DNA from 2 places in the Bacillus sp. Brlt_9 genome. Region 2 is predicted to be linked to the other one. Evidence: riboswitches for the same ligand, from Rfam matches in the RefSeq annotation. Region 2 holds a riboswitch; the other holds the start of a gene.
The links. Region 2 has a riboswitch for cyclic di-GMP ahead of VF726_RS22035 (SpaA isopeptide-forming pilin-related protein). Riboswitches for the same ligand answer to the same signal wherever they lie in the genome.

Region 1: linked by a shared signal. The riboswitch ahead of VF726_RS24875 (methyl-accepting chemotaxis protein) and the one ahead of VF726_RS22035 (SpaA isopeptide-forming pilin-related protein) in region 2 are both predicted to bind cyclic di-GMP.

The regions. Positions count from the first base shown of each region.
Region 1 is NZ_JAYJLO010000008.1:102,360-107,103, forward strand. Features, by position in the region: gene thiM (hydroxyethylthiazole kinase) at 1-750, shown strand, start outside; gene thiE (thiamine phosphate synthase) at 767-1,426, shown strand; gene VF726_RS24870 (anaerobic C4-dicarboxylate transporter family protein) at 1,541-2,854, opposite strand; cyclic di-GMP riboswitch class I at 3,137-3,221, shown strand; gene VF726_RS24875 (methyl-accepting chemotaxis protein) at 3,364-4,744, shown strand, end outside.
Region 2 is NZ_JAYJLO010000006.1:36,022-51,363, reverse strand. Features, by position in the region: gene VF726_RS22095 (hypothetical protein) at 1-303, opposite strand, end outside; gene VF726_RS22090 (lipase family protein) at 418-1,623, shown strand; gene VF726_RS22085 (hypothetical protein) at 1,638-1,934, shown strand; gene VF726_RS22080 (TetR/AcrR family transcriptional regulator) at 2,136-2,717, shown strand; gene VF726_RS22075 (hypothetical protein) at 2,720-2,887, shown strand; gene VF726_RS22070 (PH domain-containing protein) at 2,967-3,443, shown strand; gene VF726_RS22065 (PH domain-containing protein) at 3,436-4,887, shown strand; gene VF726_RS22060 (DUF975 family protein) at 5,078-5,731, shown strand; gene VF726_RS22055 (hypothetical protein) at 5,900-6,319, shown strand; gene VF726_RS22050 (CPCC family cysteine-rich protein) at 6,340-6,606, shown strand; gene VF726_RS22045 (hypothetical protein) at 6,681-7,064, opposite strand; gene VF726_RS22040 (TetR/AcrR family transcriptional regulator) at 7,396-7,932, shown strand; cyclic di-GMP riboswitch class I at 8,094-8,186, shown strand; gene VF726_RS22035 (SpaA isopeptide-forming pilin-related protein) at 8,246-13,543, shown strand; gene VF726_RS22030 (hypothetical protein) at 14,467-15,342, shown strand, end outside.

The DNA.
Region 1 (4,744 bases), on a different contig from region 2:
GTTCATAATATTACAAACGTTGTTGTAACAAATTTTACAGCTAACGGCTTGTTAGCGTTAGGAGCATCACCTGTAATGGCGTATGCGAAAGAAGAAGTAGCAGAAATGGCTAGCATTGCGGGAGCGTTAGTATTAAACATGGGGACACTTCGTCCTGAAGAAGTAGAAGCGATGTTACTTGCGGGTAAATCAGCAAATGTGAACAATGTACCAGTATTGTTTGATCCAGTTGGTGCAGGAGCAACGTCGTATCGAACAGAAGTTGCGAGACATATTCCGGCTGAAATTGATTTAGCTGTTATCCGCGGAAATGCAGCTGAAATAGCGAACGTTATTAATGAGAGATGGGAAATTAAAGGGGTAGATGCTGGTGCTGGACAAGGAAATGTTGTAAGTATTGCAAGGCAGGCAGCGGATGAACTAAATACAGTTGCGGTGATTACTGGAAAAGAAGATGTTGTTACAGATGGAGAGCGAACTATTCTTATTCGAAATGGTCACCCTATTTTAACGAAAGTTACGGGAACTGGGTGTTTACTAACTTCTGTAATAGGAGCATTTGTAGCAGTAGAAAAAGATTATGTAAAGGCAGCAGTAGCGGCATTAACATTTTATGGTGTAGCCGCGGAACTGGCAGCTGCTAAGACAGTAGAAAAGGGACCTGGTAGTTTCCAAATTGAATTTTTAAATCAGTTAGCGAATACGACTTCGGGTGATATAGAGAAGTATGGGAAGATTGAGGTTATATAGTAAGGAGGGAAAATAAATGTCGCGTATTTCAAAGGCAGAAATGTCTAAGTTATTATCAGTATATTTTATTATGGGAAGTAACAATTGTACGAAGGAGCCACTACAAGTATTGAGAGATGCACTTGAAGGTGGTATAACAATTTTTCAATTTCGTGAAAAGGGGGAAGGGGCTTTAACGGGAGAGAAACGTATTTGTTTCGCAAAAGAACTACAAGCAATTTGTAAGGAGTACGGTGTTCCATTCATCGTAAATGATGATGTGGAACTAGCTATCGAGTTAGATGCAGATGGCGTGCATGTTGGACAAGATGATGAAGGGATTACTTCTGTTCGTGAAAAAATGGGGGATAAAATTGTTGGTGTATCTACTCATACAATTGAAGAAGCACGCTGGGCAATTGAAAACGGAGCTGATTATTTAGGTGTTGGCCCTATTTTCCCAACAAGTACGAAAAAAGATACGAAAGCAGTGCAAGGAACGAAAGGTTTAGCTCATTTTAGAGAACAAGGAATTACAATACCAGTCGTCGGGATTGGTGGTATTACAATTGAAAATGCAACTTCAGTTATAGAAGCAGGTGCGGACGGTGTTTCAATTATTTCAGCAATTAGTTTAGCAGAATCTGCGTATGAAAGTACGAAGAAGCTAGCAGAGGAAGTAAGTAAGAGTTTGTAGACTTCGCACAAATAGTAAAGAACAGAATGGAAGAATGGACAGTTAAAAATATTTAAACAAACGTTTGATTAAAAAAGCACAAACCCTGTAAATTTGTAGGTTTGTGCTTTTTCTTTAAAACATAATTGATATTAAGAGCATTCCAATTCCGATAGAAGTGAATGTTGCGATTAGGCCTGGAATCATAAAGCTATGATTTAAAACATATTTACCAATGCCTGTTGTACCAGTGCGATCGAAGTTAATGGCAGCAACGATTGTTCCGTAGTTTGGAATGAAGAAATATCCATTTACTGCAGGGAACATCGCGATTAGTAGTGCTGGTGGAATACCGAGTGATAATCCAAGAGGCATTAAAGCGCGTACTGTTGCTGCTTGACTATATAGTAAAATAGATAGAATGAATAATGCGATGGCAAATAGCCATGGCGCACTTGTTACTAGGTGCTGAATTGATCCTTGAATCATATTTAAGTTTCCGTTAAAGAAAGTATCTCCCATCCAAGCGATCCCGAAAATAGCAACAACGGCTGTTGCCCCCGCTTTAAAGACGTTACCAGACACGATGCTTTCTACATTTGGTTTACAGAAAATAATAATAAGAGCTGCGATTGTTAACATAACCATTTCAATTGTGTTTGGCATGGAAAGACGGGCTAACTTCCCATCAACTATCCATCCTGGACGAAGTGCTTCAAATGAACCGAGAAGTACGACAAGAAAAGTTCCTATTAGGAAAAGGATAACTGATAATTTAGCGCCTTTTACACCAACAAATTCTTTTTTCTTTTCAATCTTAGGAATCATTCCTTCTTTTAATCGCTTTAAGTATTCAGGGTCTTCATTTAATTCTTTCCCCATTTTGCTAGCAACAAACGCAGCTATCATACAAGCGATGAAAGTAGAAGGGATACTTACTTTTAAAATATCTAATAAGGTGATTTTATAGTCAGCTAACATTGCTAAAAGTGCAACTGTTGCAGCTGATATAGGACTAGCTGTAATTGCTTGTTGGGAAGCAATTACGGCAATTGACATTGGTCGTTCCGGTCTAATCCCAGATTCGCGAGAGACTTCTGCGATAACAGGAAGTACAGAATAAGCAACATGACCAGTCCCTGCACAGAGTGTAAATAAATAAGTAACAATTGGAGCAAAGAATGTAATGCGTTTTGGATTTTTTCGTAATGCTTTCTCAGCTAGATGAACAAGGTAGTCCATTCCTCCAGCGGCTTGAAGTGCACCGGCAGCTGTAATTACTGCTAAAATCATAAGCATTACATCAATAGGAGGAGCTGTAGGTTGTAAGTGGAAGACGAAAACAAGTATTGCCATACCAACGCCACCCATTACTCCTAGACCAACTCCGCCTAGGCGTGCGCCAATAAAAATGCAGAGTAGTAACGTAAGAAATTGTAGCCAAAACATGATAAACTACCTCCGGAATTCATTAGTTAAGATATATTCGAATAATTTAATTTAAATGAAAATTAAAATAAATATTCAAAAAATCCTTGTGTTATATACATTTTTTATTATATAACACAAGAAATGTAACATTCACGTACTTTGTTAAATTATTTCGAAAAAATAATACATTAAAACTTTACATTTGCATCTCTAAATAGGTAGACATTTTAATTTTTATGTTGTAATCTTTGATAGAGAATAATTTAATTCTCATAGAACTCCCATATCGTTCAACTCGTTCAGCGAGAAAGGCAAACTGATGGAAACATTAGGACGCAAAACTACAGGAGCTAAGGCCGAAAGGCTACGCTAGCCAGTTACCGGACGGATAGGGTTGGTCTTGACCAATGCTTTTTCATTGGTCTTTTTTTTATTTGTAAACAAATGAGAAACCTTATCAGTTGTTGATAAGGTTTATATTTTAATAGTTTTCCTTTATATTAAGTTAATTAAGAAAGGTGATGTTGATGAAAAAATATTGGCACAAGCTATCATTTCTTCAAAAGAATGTATTGTTAACTGTGTTAGTTATTTTGACGCTTGTTGGTACTATGGGAGCGTTAAGTTTTAACATGTTTCAAAATAGTATGATGTCTATATTTGAAAGGCATTCTTTTGAAACAGGAGATACGGTATTACATAAATTAGATGAAGAAATAGTCAGAGATGTTACAAAAGACCCAGTGGCACAAAGAGAAAAGAGAGAGAAGTTAACAGAGAAATTAGATGAAGCAACGGAAGAATTGAATAGTGTTGGACAAACCTATATTGTTGGAGCAAAAGAAAATGAAAAAGGTGAGTTACTAATCGTCGATTTATCTACAGGGTTAGCAAATGTTGTTGAAGTAAGGCCGGGAGAATATTATAAACAACCAGATCTTTGGATGGAAGCATATGATAAAGTAATGAGCACGAAAAAAGCAAATATGACAGTAGTATATGAAGACGCATTAGGATCATGGGTAACGATATTAGAGCCAATTAAAGATGGAGACGGAAATATTGTGGCAATTGTTGCAGCCGATGTAGATGCCTCTATTGTTCCTAGTACAAAGGAAAAATTCATTATACAAGGTTTAATGTTTATTTGTATTTCTGTTTTAATTGCAACTGTTATTCAATTCTTAATCGTACGTAACGCACTTGCTCCATTGCGGGATTTACGTGAAGGATTGCGCAAAGTTGGTGAAGGTGATTTAAGTATTAAATTAGAGGAAAGACCAGATGATATTGGTATTATTAATGCGTATTTTAATAATACCATCGAGAAGTTTAAAGGAATTATAGATAAAGTGAAGCAGACCGCTGAACAGGTTTCCTCATCTTCAAAAGAATTGTCAGTGAGTACGAAAGAGAATAGCATGGCAGTTCAAGAAATCGTAAGTTCTATAGTTGAGTTAAGAGCGGGCGCTCAGTCACAAGAAACTGCAGTACCACAGTATTTAGGTATTGTATATGAAATGGAAGATAAGATGGAAGAGATAACGAATGCTGCAAAACAAATGACGAAAGAGTCTGAAGGTATAGAGCATCATTCAGGAAAAGGAAACGGTGTTACTAAACAGGCGATTAATCAAATGAATATAATACAAAATGCAGTACAAGATTTATCTTCTATCATTTATTCTTTGGAAGTGAGATCAAAAGAAATTAGTGATATTGTAACTGTAATTACAAGTATTTCAAATCAAACTAATTCGCTAGCTTTACATGCTACTATTGAAGCTTCACGTGCTGAGGAAACTGGAGACGGATTTGCTGTTGTGGCTGATGAAGTGCGTAAATTAGCAGAGCAGACGGAAGCATCAGCAAAAGATATAGCAAAATTAATAGGGGAAACACAAGCTG
Region 2 (15,342 bases):
GGTAGAGATAGAACCGATATTATAATCATCTTTATAATCAATTGAAGTAGTAAATTTCTTATTTGTATCATCTTTGATATGACCAGTTATAAAAATAGTTTCGATGTCATTAGAAGGAAATCGATGATTCGTAATAGTCACTTCTAAATTTTCTTTTTCTTTGAAATACTGAATGGTAGTTTCTGTTGCTTTATTAACTATTTGTTGTTCTTTTTCATTTTGTCCCATGTTACACCCTCCAATCATTGTAGTTAACAGGATAAATAAAGTTAAGAAGGTATATTTTTTAATTTTTATCCCCATATATATCCTCCGAAAATGTTATTCTTATTATTAAGAATATACTAAATCATCTAGGAGGGGAATACTTTGGAGAATAAAGGGTCGGAACAATTATTAGATATAAGTTATTATCGAATGGCTCAAGATGCATATATGACAGATGAAGAGCTGGGAAGCGAAATTACAGTGAAAAATAGGAATAAAGAAACATTACAAACATGGAAAGTAGGAGAAACATTCCACGACAAACAAACCGGAATGGACGCAGTAGTCTTTGAACGAGATGTCGATGGGAAAAAGCAAGTTATGGTAGCTTTCCGAGGAACAGAAGGAGATAAAATTATAGAGAAAAACTCTCTAGGCATTCCGATGAAGCCAGGGGAAGGTATGAAGGATTTAAAAACGGATACGAATCATTTTGTATTACGAGAAGGTGTTCATGAACCAGCAGCACCTCCTGTAGCAGGGACTGAGAATGAAGGTTCAAAGAAATATTGGAATGAAGAGAATCAGCGCTGGGAAACACATAATCAATTCGAACAAGCTGAAAGGGTCGTGAAACAAGTAACGGATACATATAAGGACAGAGATGATGTGGAGATATATACGACGGGTCATTCGTTAGGGGGAGCTTTAGCGGAGTATGCAGCGGCATCTAATGATAATGTAAGATGTATGTCATGGAATGCGCCGAGTGCAAAACATTTGTTACCGCCTGATTTACAAGAAAGAGCAAATAATGGCGAGTTTAATAATAGAATTGTAAGTGTTGTTCACGGAAATGATTCAATTGGCTATGGACCATTTGGTGCATATGAAAGTCATATAGGATCGACTTATGCGGTAACCCCACCAATTTCGAAAGAAGAAATGTCAAAGCTATCATTACAGCAAAAGCTTGGGATGGAGGTTACTCGATTTTTAAATTCGATAAGTGGCCCTGGTTATCATTATCAAACAGATCAAAACTTCCGGTTTGGAGAGAATGGGTCTTTATCCAATAAATACTTGTTAAATGTAGACACGAATGAAAGAGTTTATGATTCACCAGGCGCGTTATTAGGCGGGGGAGAGATTCGTGTAGTGGTAGAGAATTTAGAACAAGCTGTAAGAGATATGAAGCGAAACGCACAAGAATTTCAAGATAGAGTACCGAGGTTAATTTCTAATATGATGACATTATTAGAAACGGCTGAAAGTAGACGGGTAGAAGCTAAAGTAAATAATATACGTGCACATGTAGAGCATTTAAGTTTTTGGTACATACGAACAGCGACGGAAATTTCAGATTTTATTGAGAAGAAAGCCGATGATTATAAGAAGACGGATCAACAATATTAAGGGAGAAGATTAAGATGCCGAGAATTTACTTAAATGAAGAAGCATTGAACCAAGCTTTACAACAATTTGACCATATGATTCAAGACTTAAATCATAATAAAAGAGTTGTAAGTAATGTACATAATTTACTTCTTTCAAGCTGGTCGCAACTTGGAGTAGGGAAAAAAGCCATTAGCCATTTAGAATCTTTTAAAAAAGATATCGAAAGAAGGATGGAAGAATTAGAGTCTGATAAAAGAGAGTTAAAGGGTGCGATTGATTTATTAAAAGCGCTGGACCAAAGCTATGATTATATGGGTCCTAAATATTAAATTACAAGAAGCACTCACAAAGGTGCTTTTTGTAGTTTAACTGGATTCAAGATTATTGTAGTCATTATTAAGGAATATGATCCTAGATCCGTAATGTAGATTGAAAAAGTAATATACAGGTTTGAATCAAACTTGCAAACGATGATTTTTTATTTTACAATTTATTTACCGACCGGTAAGTAAAAATAAGTGAGGTACAGTATGACAAAGAATTTACAAACATCGCAAAACATTGTCGAGGCATCATTTAAACTCATGGCAGAGCACGGCATTGAGAAGATGAGCCTTTCCATGATTGCGAAAGAGGTAGGTATTTCAAAACCGGCTATTTATTATCATTTTTCTTCTAAAGAAGCGTTAGTGGACTTTTTATTTGAAGAAGTTTTTTCTGGATATCATTTCGTGAGTTATTTTGATAAAGAGCAATATACAAGAGGAAATTTTGCAGAAAAGTTAATCGCAGATGGTTTACATATGCTCTCTGAGTATGAAGGACAAGAAGGAATACTACGTGTCATAAATGAATTTATCGTAACTGCGGCGCGAAATGAAAAGTATCAGAAACGCTTATTTGAAATACAAGAAGAGTTTTTAAATGGTTTCCACGATCTATTGAAGAAAGGCGCGGGACTAGGCGTTGTGTCACAAGATGCAACGGAAGAAAACGCTCATACGCTAGCGCTTGTGATCGATAATATGAGTAATTACATGCTCATGGGATTCCAGTTAAAGTATAAAGAAATTTGGATTCGAAATGTGAAAAACGTCATGAAGGAGGAATAAAAGTGAAAATGAAAAAAAACTGGTGGCTCGGTTTTCTTGGATTTATTGGAGTGTATAAAATTCCAGGTATGATTGAAGTTTTTCAAGCGGATGGAAGTTGGATGAAACTAATAGGTTTCATTTGGCTACTTTGGTTCGGATATTTTATTCCGGAGAAGAAAGAAGATTAAATTACAATTTTCTGTAAAGTTATGTAAAATATAGATTGAGACTATTCATATATTAGATTACTAGATTTGGAGTGGTTACATGGATCCATTGAAAAATGAAATTCATCCTGACATGGTCAAGGTGTGGAAAGTTCGTGCTGTAATTGAAGAAGGGATCGGTATTCTCGTCATTTTAGCTTACCTTTTCCTCATGATAAAGTTTGATTGGTGGGCATGGATTTTGTATGTGATGATTGGGCTAACAGTTGCATTCGCGCCATTTTCGTACTTCTTATTCCCAAAACTACGTCAACGTTATTACAGCTACCAACTAAATGAAGAAGAACTTGAAATTCAGCACGGTCTTTTCGTCGTAAAGCGCGTATTAGTACCGATGATTCGTGTACAGCACGTGACGATTGAACAAGGACCGATTATGAGAAAATATGGTTTAGCAGAATTACATATTTCTACAGCGGCAACTTCTCACAGCATCCCAGGCTTAACGATGTATGAAGCAGAAATGTTGAAAACGAAAATCGCAGAATTGGCGAAAGTGAGTGATGAGGATGTATAAGAGGCAGCATCCGATCACGATGTTATTAGAGTTGAAAATAACAGACTTTGTACCACTCATTATTTTCATGTTTAGTTTAAACGGAAAATTCCCGTTTTGGTATTTAATTCCCGCTGCATTCGGTTTACTCACCGTCTTTTCAGCGTTTGAAAAATGGTATTACACAACGTATTGGGTTGAAAATAACGTATTACATGTGAAACAAGGGCTCTTTGTGAAGAAGGAGAGCTACTTAAATAAAGAACGTGTGCAAACAATTAATACAAGTTCTAACGTGTTATATCAAATTCTTGGCTTAAAGAAAATTCAAATCGAAACAGCTGGTGGGGGCGACGATGCAGAAGTTAGCTTAGCTGGTATTACAGTAGAAGAGGCAACAGAGCTTATTACTTTGCTAAATGAGCCAACTCCAGAAGTGAAAGCAGAAGAAACGTTAGACGAAGCAGTAGAAAATACAGAAGAAAAACAAATCGTTACAGAAGAGAAACAATCGACAGAATATAAATTAACTTGGAAAGAAATTTTACTAGCATCTGTTACATCTGGTCAGTTTGGACTATTATTCTCATTAATCTTTTTCGTATATCATCAAGTAGATGAGTACATTCCGAAATGGATCGAGAATGGCGTAAAGTCGTATGTAATGGACCACGATATATATGGCTTGATTTTCATGGTAGCCATTTTGATTGTCCTTTCGTGGATTATATCGACAATCGGTTATGCGCTAAAACATGGAGATTTCACGGTGAATCGAAGGAATGATGAAGTCCGCATTTCGCAAGGATTACTTGAGAAAAAAGAACTCGTCCTAAAATTGCACCGTATTCAAGGTATTACGATAAAAGAAAGTATTTTACGTCAGCCATTCGGTTATTGCGCTGTGCAAGTAGAAGTCATTCAAAGTAAAGGACTGGGTGACGAAAAAGAAAAAGTTACACTGCATCCTATCATTCGAAAAGATCGTGTACAACAGTTACTCGCACATTTACAATTACCATACGAACTGAATACAAACATTATTTCATTACCAAAATCAGCATTGCGTCGTTACTTAATTGATAGTTTTATATTCTTCGCAATGCTAGCAATCCCGCTTATTGGAATAAGTATATACTCTGAAAAGTACTTCATCATGTGGGCATTAATTCCGCTCGCGATTCTCATCTTTATACTTGGATACGCAACATTTAAAACAAATGGTTACAGTGTAAACGGAGAGCAAATTACGCTTGTATATCGCAGCGTCGGAAAATATACAGGACTTGTTAGAAGAAGACACGTCCAATCAATGGAAAAGACACAATCCTATTTCCAGCGCCGTGCAAGTTTATGTACGTATAAGTTCTCTAACGCATCATCGAATTATAAATTAGAGCATACGAGAGTAGAAGATGCGGGGAGAATGCAGGATTGGTATAAGAAGGAATTAAGTGAGGATTAACTTGAAAAAGCTTGCCTATTATGAAAGGCAGGCTTTTTTTATTATAGGAAAATGAGGGGCTTAATCCATATATTAGTATAGCTACAGCGCACATATATCAAAAAAGTAGTATACTTCTATTTCAGGGAAATCTGTGGAATTTTTGATATAAATGGTATACTAATATAGAAAAAATATTAGGAGGCTATATATGATAAGTCAGTTAAAAAGAGAAGCACTTGATGCATTAAAAGGAAAATGGGGATTAGCGGTAGGGGCAACCTTATTAGTCGGAATCCTTATTGGGGCTGTTGAAATGCTAACCACAGGTATTTTCTCGATGTTTTGGGGCTGGGAAGAAGCAAATGAGTCGCTTACGGTAACTATTATTGCAATGTTTATTATCGGTCCGTTAACAGTGGGTGCTTCTTATTTTGTTTTAAATGTAATTCGTGGGACTAATGCTCGTATTGGTCATATATTTAGATGGTTTAACGATGGAAGTAAGTTTATGAAATCGTTTTTAACATATTTACTAATGAATGTGTACTTAATTCTATGGACATTACTTCTTATTATTCCAGGTATTATTAAATCATTTTCTTATTCTATGACATATTTTATTTTGAATGATCACCCAGAATATACAGCGAATCAAGCGATTACTGAAAGTCGTCGTATGATGAATGGACATAAAATGGATTACTTTTTACTATGCTTAAGCTTCTTAGGTTGGTTCATTTTAAGTATTCTTACTTTAGGAATCGGTTTCTTATGGTTAGTACCATATTTCTACACGACATCAGCTGCATTTTATGAAGAGATTTCAAAAGAATATTATAAAAAAGAAGATACTAATTTCTAATAACCACCTGGCCCCTAAAGAATATAGGGCAAAGATATTTTAGATGTTCTGTTTACGGGGATTACTTCAGGATAAGGTATAGAATTCCGCCCTCTATGTTTTAGCATAGAGGGCTATTTTTTAATGTGAAAATAATGAATAATATATGTGGAAGGAAAAGCGAGGTGAATGAGAGTGAGCAAATTTTTAATACCGTATTCATTTTCTATATTAAGTTTCTTTATTTCAGCAACGGCACTTGATTTATATGATAGGATGGGAAACAATAGTGAGCTGGTTTCGCCGAACTTACTTGGTAAAATAATTCAATCTACTGCGCAAATGGGAGTCCTTACATTGTATTTTGGAGTACCTATCATTTTAGGTGGCTGTCTACTTGGTGAACTATTGTTTAGATTTATCATTTTACGATTTAAACTAAGCTATATTATATCTTTATTATTATATTTACTTTTAGCTTTTACTATTGTTTCCGTAACGGTTGGAATTCCAACTACATATGAAGATTCTAATACTACTTTCATGGTAATAACTATGATTTGCGCTGGTACATTCTTTATGGGCCGGAATATATGGGAGAAAAAATAAATGAATGATGGAGTGACAGAATGAAATATACATGTCCATGCTGCGGGTATAGAACAATAGAAGAAGAACCGCCGGGTACATATGAAATTTGCAGCATATGTTATTGGGAAGATGATGGGGTTCAGTTTAATGACCCTGACTATGAAGGCGGGGCAAATGAAGTCTCGTTAAGACAAGCACAGAAAAACTTCATTGCATTTGGTGCTTGTGATGAATGTTTTGTGAAATCAGTTAGAAAGCCGACTAGTGAAGATGTGAAGGATGCTAGTTGGAAGCAAATTTGTTAAATAGCTTGAAATAAAAATGTTATTACTCGATGTAAACAGGAGTAATAACATTTTTTTATGTAGTGAATAAAGAATTAACGCCGTCTTACAAGATAAAACAGTAAAGATGATACAGTAATAGGAAGGCCTGTTTCCAGAAAAGCTTCTAAATAAAAGGATAGAAAATCTCTGTTGTTAAACCACATAAAGAAGAAATGATTGTAGGAAATACCTAACAATGTAAATAAAGGAATACCAATTTTTAATTCGTGACTTCCTTTTATTTTTCTATAACAAAATTCACCTATTAAACAACCGATAAGAACAGGGATGCTTCCAAGAATTGAAAACATAATAATAGATACCCAAATCGGCCCCCATGAATCTGCATAATTTGGAACGCGTGTATACTGTAAAACGTTCACAATGATAGAAAAAACCAGTAAGCATATTAAATAACTAATAGAAAATTTTTTCAATGGAATCATCCTTATAAAATTTCACTTTATTTTTATGAAAATATAAACCTCTTTAAATTATAGATTAGATATATAAGGATAATCAATTTTTATACATTTCGTGTTTATGGATATATTTTCAACGAACATAAAAGTATAGATGTATAGTCAACTTTGTATATTTAATGTTATCATATTGAATGATATGGAAATTTTTAATAGAAGAAGCAACGAACAATTCAAAGGCGATGAAGCTTTTGTTGTATTAAGAAAATGTCTATTATTACTCAGCGATATTAAAAATAAGATACGTATTTATATAAATTTAGTAGAAATGGGGTTTTAAAAAGGAATGAGTATAAGTATAACACGGCAAAAGATTTTAGCAGCTGCTTCTCAAATTGTCCAATGTAAAGGGGTTGTTAAATTAACCTTAGAAGCGGTAGCAAAAGAGGCGGGGATAAGTAAAGGTGGATTGTTGTATCACTTTTCAACTAAAGAAGCTTTAATAGAGGGTATGATACTCAAAGGGACGGAGGAGTGTCAAGACGCTATTCACAATAAAGTAGCGGAAGACTTAGAGAAGAAAGGAAGGTGGGTACGTTCTTTTGTAGAGGAAAGATTAAGTAATGAGAGAAGAGTAGAAGAGCTGGGGAGTAGTATGATGGCAGCATTAATGCTAAAACCTGAATTACTTGAACCGTTACAACAATCATTTCAGCAACTGCAACATAAAATAGAAAATGATGAGATAGATTCGGTTTGTGCCACAATTATTAGATTAGCAGCAGATGGATTATGGTATTCGGAATATTTAGGGGTTGGGAGACTAAGCCCCGAATTAAGAGAAAAAGTGATTCAAGTTCTTATTAATAATTCATATAAATAGTATATACGAACTATATAATTCACCATTACTTATTTAATGTAGTGGTGAATTATTTTTTTTGTTAGAAAAATAGAACAATTATACAAAGTGTTGAATTATAACCGTCCAGACGGTATAGTAATATTTGGGTTAAGAGGAAAATGAAACAAAAAAAGAATAAAAGATATTTTTAGCACACTATTCGAAAGGATAGGTCGCAAAGCTTAGAGTCTACGGTAATACATATTGGTTACTAAGATCGTCTGGTTGCACATTTTTGATGCAACCGGACGGTCTTTTTTTGTTGTATAAATATAAAAAATAGGAGGGAATTATACAAATGAAAAGTAATAAAAGACATATTTCAATGGTTTCATTAGTTTTTCTAGTATTATTTTCAGTGCTAAATGTGTGGGCCCCAGTTATTCAAGCTGCTGTGATGAAAAGTCCAGTGGATGAAATTAATGTTTCCCGTACTGATGGCACGACATCTGAACCATATCAAGCCTCGGATGGCATGAAAGTAGAAGTGAAGTGGTCAGCTAAAGAAAAAATAAAAAGTGGAGATCAATTCACAATTGATATGCCAAAAGAGTTTCGAAAAGACCTTATGAATATGAGTTTTCCTTTAAAAGATGCTGAAGGGAAAATAGTTGGTACATGTGAGATGAAAAAGGGTGTATTGACATGTACGATGGGTGATTACGTAGAAGGAAAGAATAACGTTAAAGGTTCTTTATTCGTGGAATTCTACTTTGGTCTAGAAGCATATGATGGTGTTAAAAAAATCCCATTAGAATTTAACGTGGATGGTCAAATCGTAAATAAAGAAGTAAGTGTAAATAATACGACAGAGAGACCGAAGCCGCAGCCCAATACAGATAATTTATTGAAATGGGGTTCTTATAATCAAGAAGATCCGTCCATTGCTGATTGGCTTGTATATGTAAATGCAACTGGAACAGAAATGCAAGATCTTAAATTAACAGACACATTGGGACCTGGGCATGAATTAATTACAGATAGTTTAGTATTAGAAGAGGCTGTCTTTGAAGATGGCTATGCAGCAACAAATATTAAGCCAGCAGATTTATCTAAAATTAAAATTAATGCAACGAAAGCTGGATTTACAATTGAATTTCCGGACAGTTCAAAAGGTTATATTTTAAGATACAAAACAAAAATTACTAATCCTGCTGCAAAGCCTCATAAAAATACTGTGAAATTAGAAGGTAAAAATATTGTAACTGAAGAAAAAGTTGGAGAAGTATTCGTAAGTGGTGGGGGAGGAACCGGTTCAGGTGACGATAATCCACCTAGCATTGAAAAAAATATAGTTGATGAGAATGGTAAACTTGTAGAGAATCAGCAGTTAACACAAATCGATCAAGCTATTCAATACCAAGTTGGTACACATATACCGAAAGAACCGCCTAATTATACGTCAATGATAATTAGTGATGATTTAGAAGATGTCTTAGAAGTATTAGAGGCAAAAGTGTATGATCAAAATGGCCAAGATATTACTTCTAAAGGAACGTTAAATATAGATAAACAAAGAAGTGAAGTAACATTTACGTTTGGTGAGAATTTTGACTATAAATCATATGAAGACCAGGTAATTAACCTCGGTATTAAGGCGAAAATTAAAGCTAATGCAGATTTATCTTCTTACGTAGATAAGAAGATTCCTAATAAAGCGGAATTACATTTTGATGATGAAACATTAACATCAAAAGAAGTAACTGTTACGCCGCCTGAAGCCCCAAAAGACGGTACAGTATCGATTCATAAAATAGATTCTGAGAATCCGAACAAAGGGTTAAAAGGTGCCGAATTTGAAGTTCGAAATAGTGCAGATGAAGTTGTTGCAAAACTGAAAACGGACGAAAAAGGTTTTTCAGTACCTCAAACTTTAGCTCCTGGGACGTATAAAGTTTATGAAACAGTAGCGCCAGAAGGATATCAAAAATTAACAAGTCCAGTAGAGGTTACACTTCAAGCTGGAGAAACAAAAACAATTGAAATTAAAAATACTATGCAAAAGGGTCAAATTGAAGTAAAGAAAATTGATTCGGAAAATGGTGAAAAACCATTAGCAAATGCAGAGTTTGATATAGTAAAAGACGCTGTAGTAATCGAACATATTGTTACAGATAAAGATGGTAAGGCAATCTCTAAACCGTTAGCACCAGGAAAATATATTTTAAAAGAAACGAAAGCGCCTGAAGGATACCAATTAAAAGAAACAGAGTTCGAAGTAAACGTAACAGGGGACGGCATATTCCCAATACAAGTGGAAAATGCAATGGTAGACAAAGGTAATATAGAAATTACAAAAGTAGACAAAGAAAACGGGGCAGTATTAGCCGGTGTCGAATTTGAAGTCCAAGATGAGAAAGATGGAGTAGTAAGAAAAGTAGTAACAGATAAAGATGGAAAAGCAAACGTTTCAGATCTATCAGTAGGAAAGTACAAATTAGTAGAGACGAAAAGCTTACCAGGTTACAAAAAGCTAACAGAACCAGTACCATTTGAAATTAAAAAAGGTATGACAAAAGCTTTATCAATAAAAATAGAAAATGAGCAGTTAGACAAAGGCTCAGTAGAAATTACAAAAGTAGATAAAGATAGTAAAGCACCATTAAAAGATGTTGTATTTGAGGTACGTGATTCAAAAGGAAAAGTAGTAAGAAAAGTAACAACAGATAAAGACGGGAAAGCGAAAGTTTCAGATCTATCAGTAGGAAAATATGAATTAGTAGAAACGGAAAGCTTACCAGGTTACAAAAAACTAACAGAACCAGTATCATTTGAAATTAAAAAAGGTATGACGAAAGTCCTATCAGTGGAAGTAGAGAATGAACAGCTAGATAAAGGTTCAGTAGAAATTACAAAAGTAGATAAAGACAGCCAGAAAGCATTAAAAGGCGTAGTTTTCGAAGTACGAGATGAAAAAGATAAAGTAGTAAAAGAAGTAACAACAGATAAAGATGGAAAAGCAACAATTGCTAATTTATCAGTAGGAAAGTATAAATTAGTAGAAAAAGAAAGTTTACCAGGTTATAAGAAATTAATAGAGCCGGTATCGTTTGAAATTACAAAAGGCATGACCGAGATCTTATCATTAAAAATAGAAAATGAAATGGTAGATACGGGAAATGTAGAGATAACAAAGGTAGATAAAGATAATAAAGCACCGCTAGCGGGAGTAACATTCATCGTCCAAGATGAAAAGGGTAATGAAGTTAAAAAAGTAACGACAGATAAAGATGGAAAAGCAAATGTTTCAGATTTACCTGTAGGAAAGTATGAATTAGTAGAGGTAGAAAGTTTACCAGGTTATAAAAAGCTAGAAAAACCAGTATCATTTGAAATCAAAAAAGGCATGACCGAAGTTCTATCATTAAAAGTAGAAAATGAAATGGTGGATACAGGGAATGTAGAGATAACAAAAATAGATAAAGATAGTAAAGTGCCATTAGAAAATGTTGTATTTGAAGTACGTGATTCAAAAGGAAAAGTAGTTAAAAAAGTAACAACAGATAAAGAAGGAAAAGCAAACGTTTCAGATTTATCTATCGGGAAGTATGAGTTGGTGGAGGTAGAAACACCAGCAGGATACAAACCACTTGAAAAACCAATTTCATTCGAAATTGAAAAGGGTAGAGTAACAGCGTTAAAGCTAACAGTCGAAAATGAATTAGTGGATACAGGAAATGTAGAAATTACAAAAGTAGATAAAGAAAATAAGGGTGCTTTAGCTGATGCAGTCTTTGATATTCAAGATGAAGCAGGACAAGTAGTCGCTAAAATAACGACAGATAAAAAAGGTCAAGCACAAGTTACTAATTTATCAGTTGGCACATACAAGTTAGTAGAAGTAAAGGCACCAAAAGGATATAAAAAATTAGTAGATCCGATTATTTTCCAAATTGAAAAAGGCATGACAAAACCTCTTGCTTTAACAGTAGAGAACGAACTGTTAGATAAAGGTTCAGTAGAGATTACAAAAGTGGACAAAGAAAGTGGCGCAGTATTAGCGGGCGTAACATTCGAAGTGCAAGATGAAAAAGATAAAGTAGTAACAAAAGTAACGACAAATAAAGAAGGAAAAGCAAACGTTGCAGATTTATCAGTAGGGAAATATAAGCTAGTAGAGGTAGAAAGCTTACCAGGATATAAAAAACTAGCGAAACCAGTATCGTTTGAAATTAAAAAAGGTATGACAGAAGTTTTATCACTAACAGTAGAGAATGAACAGTTAGATAAAGGTTCAGTAGAAATTACAAAAGTAGATAAAGATAGTCAGAAAGCATTAGAAGGCGTAGTCTTTGAAGTGCAAGATGAAAAAGGAAAAGTAGTAATGAAAGTGACAACAGATAAGGAAGGAAAAGCAAACATTTCAGACCTATCTGTAGGGAGTTACAAATTAGTAGAAGTAGAAAATTTACCAGGCTACAAAAAACTAACAGAATCAGTATCGTTTGAAATTAAAAAAGGTATGACAGAAGTCTTATCACTAAAAGTAGAGAATGAACAGTTAGATAAAGGTTCAGTAGAAATTACAAAAGTAGATAAAGATAGTCAGAAAGCATTAGAAGGCGTAGTCTTTGAAGTGCAGGATGAAAAAGGCAAAGTAGTAACGAAAGTAACAACAGATAAAGAAGGGAAAGCGAAAGTTTCAGATCTATCAGTAGGAAAATACAAATTAGTAGAAACGGAAAGCTTACCAGGTTACAAAAAACTAACAGAATCAGTATCATTCGAAATCAAAAAAGGTATGATAGAAGTTTTATCACTAACAGTAGAGAATGAGCAGTTAGACAAAGGCTCAGTAGAAATTACAAAAATGGCTGCTGAAAGTAAGAATGTATTATCAGGGGCAGTGTTTGAAGTTCATGACGAAAAGGGCAAAGTAGTAACGAAAGTAACAACAGATAAAGAAGGAAAAGCGAAAGTCTCAGACTTATCTGTAGGTAACTACACACTTGTAGAAGTAGAAGCACCAAAAGGTTATGAAAAATTAACTAATCCAATTCCATTTGAAATTACAAAAGGGATGATAAGCTCAGTTCAATTAGAAGTATTAAACAAACTGACCTCTTTAGCACCACCAGGCCCAGAGAAACCAGAAACAACGGATCCAGAGAAACCAGAAACAACGGATCCAGAGAAACCAGAAACAACGGATCCAGAGAAACCAGAAACAACGGATCCAGAGAAACCAGAAACAACAGATCCAGAGAAGCCAGAAACAACGGATCCAGAGAAACCAGAAACAACAGATCCAGAGAAACCAGAAACAACGGATCCAGAGAAACCAGAAACAACGGATCCAGAGAAACCAGAAACAACGGATCCAGAGAAACCAGAAACAACGGATCCAGAGAAGCCAGAAACAACGGATCCAGAGAAACCTGGAACACCAAATTCGGAGAAACCTGGAACACCGAATCCAGAAAAACCTGGAGCACCAGATCCAGGAAAACCAGAAAAGATGAATCCAGAAAAACCTGAAAAAGAATTACCGAAGACAGGACAGAAAATGCCTGTGGAACCATATATGGGAGCACTTCTTATCATGATGAGTTTTGGATTGCTCGTATTAGGTAGAAAACAGCAGAGATAATAAAAGTGAAAAGGTATCCTCAAAGTATTTGAGGATACCTTTTTTTGTTTTCTTTTACATAAAAAGGTGTTTAGCAAAAGAACTCGATACAAATAAAAACAAAAAGGAAGACAAAGTTCGTCCTATTTCCTTAATGCAGTTATATCAAAAAATTTAGCTATATGTATGTAATGTGAAAGTAAAAAGATTAAAGGCCTTCGCAATGTTTGGATGAAAAAAGAGTTATCTTTGTAATTAATTTGAGTACTTTAGGAAAGAAGTCTATTTCCTAAAGTACTCAAAGGATGATAGTCCAATAGCAGACGGGAGATGAAACTCGTTTTAGTACAGTATTAGCACCTTAAAATGTAGATAGGGGAAAATAATGTAAAAAAAACTATTGTATATTTAAAACCCTTATGTTACATTTGTGTTACATAAAAGTTACAAACGGTAACTTATGTTACGTTTTGTTTTCTTTTGTTTTTATTTATGTTACGAAAATATGTAAAGCTAAAAAATAGCAACCTAAAAATAGTTTTTCTATGTGTATAAGAGTGTGTGTAGTAAAGAGCCTGGTGAGAGCTTTACGCACATTATTAAAATTCCTTTCTGTCTTTAAAAGAAGAAGAAAACCAACTACCAACTATTTAGGAGTTTTAAGTAATGATAGTAAATGAAATGTACTTCCTTTCCCACACACAAAGTACATCTTTATTTTCAGTCTAATTACTACACAGACTTTTATACATATGCTGTTACCCCGCCTTAACGGGCAGTAAGACCCCCACCTCAAAATTCAGCGAAAGCAAAGAAGTTAGGTGGGAATCAACTGCCCGTAAAGGCCCGATTGGTGAGGGCTAATAATCAGTGGGGGAGGAACGAAACGCCCCACTGATTAAAGTTTCACTTTATCGTTTTGGGGATATATAGGAGGAGAAAAAATGAAAAAGTTATTAATGGTAATTGGAATTACGTTCTTAATGTTAGCTGGATGTAGTAATGGAAATTTTGACAAAGCAATGGATGAAGGGAAGACCGCGTTAACGAATAAAGAATATAAAAATGCCTTATCGTCATTTGAAAAAGCGCTAGATGAGAAAAAAGACGATTCAGATGCAACGATGCTTGTAGAACAAACGAAAGTAATGATTGAAGCAGTGAAGTTAAAAGAGGAAACAAAGATAGAAGAATCAATCAAGTCATTTGAAAAAGTAGAGAACATGAAGAATGGAAATGCTACGCTTGTAAAACAAGCAAAGGAAGAACGCACAGCATTACTAGCCATCTTAGAGCAAAACAAGAAGTATAGTGAGCAACTGACGAAAAGTGAAGAGTTAATTAGTAAGAAAAATTATGCAGAAGCGAAAGAGATCTTAAATAAGCTAGTTGCAGAAACAAAAGATAACAAAAACCTTGAAGAATATAATAAAAAAGCGGTAGGATTAGTTACTAAAATGAATGAAGAAGAAAAAACTGCAAAGAGTGAAGCAGCGAAAGCACAAAAAACAAATGTAGTAACGAATCAAAAGGTAGCAACAGAAAATAATAAAAAAGTAGAAGCAGATAAAACTCAAAACGTAACGACAGAAAATAATAAAAAAGTAGAAGCAGATAAGACTCAAAACGTAACGACAGAAAATAATAAAAAGGTAGAGACAGGAAAGAATCAAAATGCATTTACGTTTGAGAAAGCGAAAGAATATATCAAAAATGAATATAAAGAAGACTATGATTACACGCTAGAGAATACGCAAGTAGAGAATGGAAAGAAATATTATCAAATTAGAGTGCGTACGACATATAAAATAGAAGGCGCA